Linked DNA regions of Myxococcus hansupus. The protein of the gene in region 1 interacts with the protein of each later gene in a pairwise test. Links are inferred from orthologs where the notes say so. Each region holds a gene or a part of one and is shown on either strand. Other genes may lie near its edges.

Region 1 (4,426 bases):
CTCGCAGGGAGAACTTCGCGTCCTCTGAGCAGTACCGGAAGTCGCACGCGGCGATGAGGTCCATGCCCCCGCCGATGCACCAGCCATGGACAGCGGCGATGACGGGCTTGCGACAGCGGGCCAGGCCCTCGGTGGCCTGCTGCATGTCACCAATCAGGGCCAGTAGCTTCAGACGCTCCAGCGCCAGGTTGCTGTCCCCGGTGAGCAGCGGCCCCAGGGACTCCATCATCCCCATCAGGTCCAGGCCGTAGGTGAAGTTCTTCCCTTCCCCGCGCACGAGGATGACGCGAACGGCGTCATCGGCGTCCAGGGCGCGAATGGCCTCGGGCATCTCCCGCCAGAAGTCGGGGCCCATGGCGTTGCCCTTGCCCGGTCCGGTGAGCACGAGCTCGGCGATGCCTTCGTTCTTCTCGATGCGCAGCGACTTGTAGGTGCCGTCCATTCAGCCCTCCCGAACACCGCAATCAGACATCAGCCGAACTCCACCACCCGCATGCCGAACAGGCGGTCCACCGCGAGGAGCAGGTCGTCGTTCACCTGCACCTTGATGGAGGTGTTGGCGATGAGCGCCTCGCCCTCGCCCTTGAAGAGCACGCTCACCGCCACGGGCGTGGCGCCGACGTACTTCTTCGCCAGCTCGTGCAGCTTCGCCACCCGCTCCTCCGTGAGGAGGTCCGCCGGCACGCGCAGCTCCAGCCGCTTGGTGCGCTTCTCACGCACGGCCTTGAGACTCTGGATGTCGTCGACGATGAGCTCCGGCGTGGGCGAATCCTCGTCACGCTGGCTGATCTGCACCGTGCCGGACACCAGGATGGGGTCGTCCGACTTGAGCAGGTGCTCCCAGTGCTCGAAGCCCGGCTTGGGCCCCTGCTTCGCCCACTTGCCGTCCCGGCCCATGACGTTGCGCACGCCGTCCTTGCCCGGGAAGCACACCAGCTCGATGGAGCCGGACAGGTCTTCAATCGTCACCCACGCCATGCGCTTGCCCGTCTTCGTGGGCCGCTCGCGCAGCACCGTGACGATGCCCGCCACCGTGAGCTTGTCGTCCTTGCGCGCGCGCTGCACCGCGGTGATGGGCCGCGAGTAGCGCTTCAGCTCCTTGTCGTACTGGTGCAGCGGATGGCCGGACACGTAGAAGCCAATGGCTTCCTTCTCCAGCGACAGCCGCTCCTTCTCCGACCAGTCCTCCACCTCGACGTAGTCATCCTTCAGACCGCCGCCGCCACCCGAGGCCGGACCGGCCAGCATCCCGAACAACGAGCTCTGCCCCGCCGCCTTGTCCTTCTGGCTGGCCGAGCCGCGGTTCATCGCCTTCTCGATGGTGTCGAAAATCTGCCGGCGCGAGCGCTTCTCGAAGTCGAAGGAGCCCGCCTTCACCAGCGCTTCCATCACCTTCCGGTTCACCTTGCGGCTGTCCACGCGCTCGCAGAAGTCGAACAGGCTCTTGAAGTGACCGTCCTTGCGCGCCTCCAGGATGGACTCGATGGCGCCCTCGCCGACGCCCTTGATGGCGCCCAGGCCGAAGCGAATCTTCCCCTCCACCGCGCCGAACTCCATGTCGGACTGATTCACGTCCGGCGGCAGCACCTCGAGGCCCGACTCGCGCGCCTCGCCGATGTGCTTCACCACCTTGTCCGTGTTGTCCTTCTCGCTGGAGAGAAGGGCCGCCATGAACTCGCAGGGGTAGTGCGCCTTCAGCCAGGCCGTGTGGATGGTGACCAGGCCGTAGGCGGCCGAGTGGCTCTTGTTGAAGCCGTACTCGGCGAACTTCTCCATCAGGTCGAAGATTTCACCGGCGACCTTGAGGTCGACGTTGTTCTTCGCGCAGCCCTCGAGGAAGCCGGCCCGTTCGGCCTGCATGACCTCGGCCTTCTTCTTGCCCATGGCGCGGCGAAGCAGGTCCGCGCGGCCCAGGGTGTAGCCACCCAGGACCTGCGAAATCTGCATCACCTGCTCCTGGTACACGATGACGCCGTAGGTGTCCTTGAGCACCGGCTCCAGCGCGGGGTGCGGGTACGCCACCTTCTCCCGGCCGTGCTTGCGGTTGATGAAGACGTCCACCATGCCGGAGTCCAGCGGACCCGGGCGGTAGAGCGCGCCGGCGGCGATGACGTCTTCGAAGCAGTTCGGCTTGAGCTTCACGACCATTTCCGTGAAGCCGCTCGACTCCATCTGGAAGACGCCGGCCGTGTCGCCCTTGGCCATCAACTCCCAGGTCTTCTCGTCGTTGAGCGGAATCTCGTGCCGGGGGATGTCCTTGTCGTGGTTGCGCTTCACCAGGTCCAGCGCGTGCTGAATCACGGTGAGCGTCTTCAGACCGAGGAAGTCGAACTTCACCAGGCCGGCCGCTTCCACCTCGTCCTTGGCGAACTGGGTGATGAGCGTCTTCTCACCCGGCGGCTGGTAGACGGGCACGAACTCCCACAGGGGCTTGTCGGCGATGACCACGCCGGCGGCGTGCATGCCGGGCTGGCGGTGCAGGCCTTCCAGCGCGAGCGCGATTTCGAGCACCTCCTTGGTGGTGACGGGCTTGCCTTCCACCTCGCCGATGTTGGAGGGCGACTCCATCATCTCCTTGAGGCGAGGCTCCATCTCGATGGCCTCCTTCAAGGTGATGTTGAGCACCTCCGGCACCAGCTTCGCGATGCGGTCACCTTCACTGAAGGGCAACGCGAACACGCGGCACACGTCGCGCAGCACGCTCTTCGCCTTCAGCGAACCGAAGGTGATGATCTGCCCCACGTTCATCTCGCCGTACTTCCGGCCGACGTACTGAATGACCTCGTCCCGGCGGTCCTGGCAGAAGTCGATATCGAAGTCGGGCATCGACACGCGTTCCGGGTTCAGGAAGCGCTCGAAGAGGAGGTTGTACGGGATGGGGTCCACGTCGGTGATGCGCAGCGCGTAGGCCACCAGGCTTCCGGCGCCGGAGCCACGGCCCGGGCCCACCGGGATGTTCATCTTCTTCGCCCAGTTGATGAAGTCCTGGACGATGAGGAAGTAGCCGCTGAACCCCATCTTCTGGATGACGCCAAGCTCCAGCGCCAGGCGCGCCTGGTACTGCTCGCGGTCAATGGGGTACGTGACGGTGGCCGCCAGCTCGATGAAGCGCTCGCGCAGGCCTTCGTAGGACAGCTCCGCCATGTAGCTGTCCGGCGTGTGGCTGTCGGGCACCTTGAAGGTGGGCAGCATCGGCTTGCCCAGCTTGAGCTCCAGGTTGCACTGCTCGGCGATGCGCTGGGTGTTGTGGACCGCCTCGGGCGTGTCCTTGAAGAACTCCAGCATCTCCGTGGGGCTGGTGACGTAGAGCTTGTCCGTGGAGTGCTTCATGCGCTTGCCGTCCGCCAGCGTCTTGCCGCTGGCGATGCACATGAGCAGCTCGTGGGCGCGCGCGTCCTCGCGCTTGATGTAGTGCGCGTCCGCGGTGGCGCACAGCGGGATGTCCAGGTCGCGAGAGAGCTGCTTGAGGTTCTCGTTCGCCTTGTCCTGCTCGGGCATCCCGTTGGACTGCACCTCCAGGAAGAACTGCCCGGGCTCGAAGATGTCCTTGTACTCCTGCGCGGCGCGGCGGGCGTGGTCCATGTCGCCGCGGAAGCACGCGCTGGTGACCTCACCGCCCAGGCACGCGGTGAGCGCGAAGAGGCCCTTGCTGTGGTCCGCCAGGACCTTCTTGTCGATGCGCGGGTGGTAGTAGAACCCGTGCATGTACGCCGTGGAGGACAGGTAGCGCAGGTTGGCGTAACCCTCCGCGTTCTTCGCGACCAGGATGAGGTGGTGGGAGACCTTCTCGGAGCGGTCCTCGCGGCCCTTGGGACCGGCGACGTAGGCCTCCATGCCCAGAATCGGCTTGATGCCCGCGTCCTTCGCCTTCTTGTAGAAGTCGATGGCGCCGAACATGTTGCCGTGGTCCGTCACGGCGACGCTGCTCATCCCCTTCTCCTTCACCGTCTTGATGAGGTCCTTCATCCGAATCGCTCCGTCGAGGAGCGAGTAGAGGGTGTGCAGATGGAGGTGGGTAAAGGACATGGGTGCGTTCCGCTCCTGGAGGCCGGGGGGCAGTACAGTACGGCCGTGGCAGCACGCCCGCTACTCTGCAAACGCAGCTTCGTTGCCGTCACGGGCGAGGCCGGAAAATCGGCCCTTTGCGACGTTCCGCCCTAGGCGGAAGACACCACGGGAAGCCTAACGGCCCGCCTGCCCCACCGCCCGTCTCCGTGGAAGTCACGATGCGTCTTCCCACGGGGCCCTGGCGCCCCCGTCCAGCCCCCTCCCCTGGCGGCCAGGCGGGCCACCCGCGCACCCTCGCGGACAGGCGCCCGCGTCGCTGCGGGCCCACGTGGCGGGCGCGCTTCATACTTCTTCACGCCTCGTACAAGTGGCGACAACGCCGGCCCTGCAGATTGGCCACTGTCGCAATCCACCTCTC
Region 2 (3,258 bases), 2.8 Mb from region 1 along the record:
CCCTTGAGGTTGGGCACCAGCGCGGAGAACACGACGCCTTCACGCCGGCCCACCAGCCGAAGCAGCTCCTCCGCGTCCGCCAACTGGGGAATCCACTTCGGTGACACGAACGACGTCACCTCGATGCGCTTCTCCCCCGCGGCGACCAGCGCGTTGATGAGCCGTGCCTTGTCCCGGGTGGGCAGCGTGCGCAGCTCGTTCTGCAAGCCGTCCCGGGGGCCGACCTCGTAGACGTCGACCCGCTTGGGCAACTGGCCGAGCCAGCCCAGCCGCATCCTGGAGTGTTCGTTCATCTCAGCCATGGCGGCGCTCCGCTCCCACGATGAGGTCGGTCGACTGCGGGCCCAGCGGCTCACCCTCCAAGCCGCCCTTCACCCACATCACCGAAAACCCCGTGCTTTCCAACAGCCGAACCCATTCCGCAAGGGGATAGTAACGAAGGGAGTATGACGCGCGCAGGCAACGCCCGTCGGGTGTCGTCAGCGTGCGCAGCCCCGTGTCCCGGCCCGTCCGGGGGTCGAAGTGGCTCGACTCCTCCAACACGCTTCCGTCCGGCAGCGACTGGCGGAAGGCCGCCTGGGGCGACGCCTCCATCCGCTCGTACGGCACCGTTTGGAACACCCACCGTCCTCCTGGCCGCAGCACGCGCGCGACCTCGCGGAGGATGTGCACGTGCTCGGCGTCCGTGAAGGCGGCCAGCGTCGAGTACCACGCGTAGGCCCCGGCCAAGGACGCCTCGCGGAACGGCAGGGCCCGCAAATCCCCCTGCACCGCCGGAAAGCCGGGGCGACGCGTGGACAACGACAGCGCATCCAACTCCAGGCCGATGACGCGCCCCGCCAACGGGCCCGAGGTGTTGAGCCGCGCCGCGTGACGGCCATGGCCACACCCCAGGTCCACCACTGGCGCGGGCCCGGGCACTTCCGCGAAGGCGCGGGCCAGGAAGTCCACCTCGCGCGCGGTGACGGCCTCCGACAGGAACGGCAGCGTGCTGCGCAGGTAGAGCTCCCCGAAGAAGCTCATCGTGCCCGCAGACCCGCGCGCAGCCGGCGCACGGCCTCATCCAACACCGCCTCCGTCTTGCAGAAGGCGAAGCGGGCCAGCCCCTGTCCCAGGTGCCGGTGCTCCGGGCCGTAGAAGACACTGGGCGGAATCGCCGCCACGCCGACCTCCGACACGAGGTGGCGGCAGAAGGCCACGTCATCGGCGAAGCCCCGGCGAGCGATGTCCGCGAGGATGAAGTAGCTGCCCTCCGGCGTGAATGCCGTCAGCCCGGCCTCGCGCAGCCCGGTGAGCAGCCGCTCCCGCTTCGCCAGATAGAACGCGGCCAGCCCGTCGAAGTACGCGTCCGGCAGCCGCAGCGCCGCCGCCATCGCGGCCTGCAACGGCGCGGCGGTGGCGAAGGTGACGAACTGGTGGGCGCGCTGGACGGCGTCTCGCAGCGGCGGCGGCGCGATGACCCAGCCCACCTTCCACCCGGTGAGGCTGAACGTCTTGCCGCCGCTGCTCACCGTCACCGTGCGCTCGGCCAGGCCGGGCAGCGTCGCGGGCCGCAGGTGCCGCGCGGGCGCGAAGACGATGTGCTCGTACACCTCGTCGGACAGCACCTTCACGTCGTGCTCGGCGCACAGCTCCGCCAGGAAGGACAGCTCGTCCCGGGTGAACACCTTGCCCGTGGGATTGTGGGGCGTGTTGAGGATGAGCAGCCGGGTGCGCGGGCCAAAGGCGGCGCGGACCTCGTCCCGGTCGAACCACCACTGCGCGTGTCCGGCATCGGGTGGTCGCAGCGGCACGTAACGCGCGGTGGCGCCCACGAAGGTGATGTTGGCGTCGTAGGAATCGTAGAAGGGCTCGAACGCCACCACCTCGTCGCCCGGGTCCACCAGCCCCAGCAGCGTGTCGAGGATGGCCTCGGTGGCGCCGCTGGTCACCGTCACCATGGTGTCCGGGTCCACCGTCTGGCCGTAGAAGCGCGCCGAGTGCTCGGCGATGGCCACGCGCAGCTCCCGGGCCCCGGCCCCCATCGCGTACTGGTTGCCCCCGTCACGGATGGCGCGCTGCGCGGCCTCCTTGATGGCGTCCGGCCCGTCGAAGTCCGGGAACCCCTGGCCCAGGTTCACCGCGCCGTGCTTCGCGGCCAGGGCGCTGAACTCGGAGAAGACGGTGGTGGCGAACCGGGTGACGCGCTGCGCGGCTACGGGCCTGGACATGGACGTCGGCTCCTCGTCCCGGGAAGGCCCGGGCGCTCAGGGCCTGACGATAGCGTCCACCGGGACGGAACGCGCGTCCTTCACCACCTCGCGCTGCCGGGAGGCCCGCGACACGCCCATGGCCAGCCCCGCCACCACCATCACCAGCGGCACCGAGCACAGCAGGTCCGTGGCGTAGTGGAAGCGGCCCACCAACGTGGCGGCGATCAGCCCCAGGCCCGGCAGCAACACCACCCAGAACGTCCGGCGCGAGTACCGCCACGCATAATAGAACACCAGCAGCGTGGCGCCGGTGTGTCCGGACGGGAAGCAGTCCCGGGCGAACATCGGCGTGCGCATCACGGAGTCCAGCAGCGGCGCCACCGTGCCCCGCAGCGGCCCGTCGAACGCGTCCACCAGGAAGTAGCGCGGCCCTATCGCGGGCACCAACGCATAGGCCGCGTAGTTGAGGCAGAAGAGCAGGCCCAGCGCGGTGAGGTACTCCTCATACTCCGCGCCTCCTGGCCGGCGGTAGAGCACCAGCCCCAGCACCAGCGCCCAGATGAAGTGGCCGTAGTAGCAGACCAGCAACACGTCGTTGAGCCAGGTGGGGACGATGCGCGCCAGCACCACCGCGGCCTGCAAGCCGAAGAGCCGCTGGTCGGCCGCCACCAACTGCGCGTCCTTGAGCAGGGGGTTGAGGGCGTCCACGAGCGGCGACAGCCAACCGTGCGTCATCACCGCCGTGGGCAGCAGCCACCAGTCCGCGACGATGTCCGGCCAGCGGTGTCCCGGATACGACGCGGCCACGGTCCGCAGGACGAGCGGCCCCATGCCCATCAGCGTGAACAGCAGCGCGGCGCGCAAGGCCCCGGGTGCCCAGTGGCCGGGCCCCACGAGCACCAGCGCCGCCAGCGCGCACGACACCGCGATGATGAGGTCCACGGGCGTGAGCTGAACGCGAACCGCCGGGGACCGGCTCGAGGAGACCCCGCTCAGGGCTCTGTGGACAAACCAGGAACTCACGCTGACCTATGCTCCCCCGGCGGCGCGACCTCCGCGCCGGAAT

The links.
Region 2: the proteins of dnaE (region 1) and A176_RS15335 interact in binary tests that used the Escherichia coli proteins (3 or more experiments, as listed by UniProt). The link is inferred for Myxococcus hansupus from one-to-one orthologs.

What each region holds. Positions count from the first base shown.
Region 1 is NZ_CP012109.1:1,227,373-1,231,798, reverse strand. Bases 272-4,392 are described here. They hold dnaE (DNA polymerase III subunit alpha), read right to left. Parts: upstream 4,027-4,392; coding sequence 472-4,026; downstream 272-471. Other genes in these bases: A176_RS05160 (crotonase/enoyl-CoA hydratase family protein), read right to left, coding at 272-442. In the rest of the region: more of A176_RS05160, read right to left, coding at 1-271. UniProt on the Escherichia coli protein: DNA polymerase III is a complex, multichain enzyme responsible for most of the replicative synthesis in bacteria. This DNA polymerase also exhibits 3' to 5' exonuclease activity. The alpha chain is the DNA polymerase catalytic subunit.
Region 2 is NZ_CP012109.1:4,024,330-4,027,587, forward strand. What follows is about bases 116-3,068. They hold A176_RS15335 (aminotransferase class I/II-fold pyridoxal phosphate-dependent enzyme), read right to left. Parts: upstream 2,211-3,068; coding sequence 1,020-2,210; downstream 116-1,019. Other genes in these bases: A176_RS15325 (hydroxymethylglutaryl-CoA lyase), read right to left, coding at 116-302; A176_RS15330 (class I SAM-dependent methyltransferase), read right to left, coding at 295-1,023; A176_RS15340 (phosphatase PAP2 family protein), read right to left, coding at 2,247-3,068. Outside these bases: more of A176_RS15325, read right to left, coding at 1-115; more of A176_RS15340, read right to left, coding at 3,069-3,134. UniProt on the Escherichia coli protein: Shows aminotransferase activity with methionine and histidine as substrates, and to a lesser extent also with phenylalanine.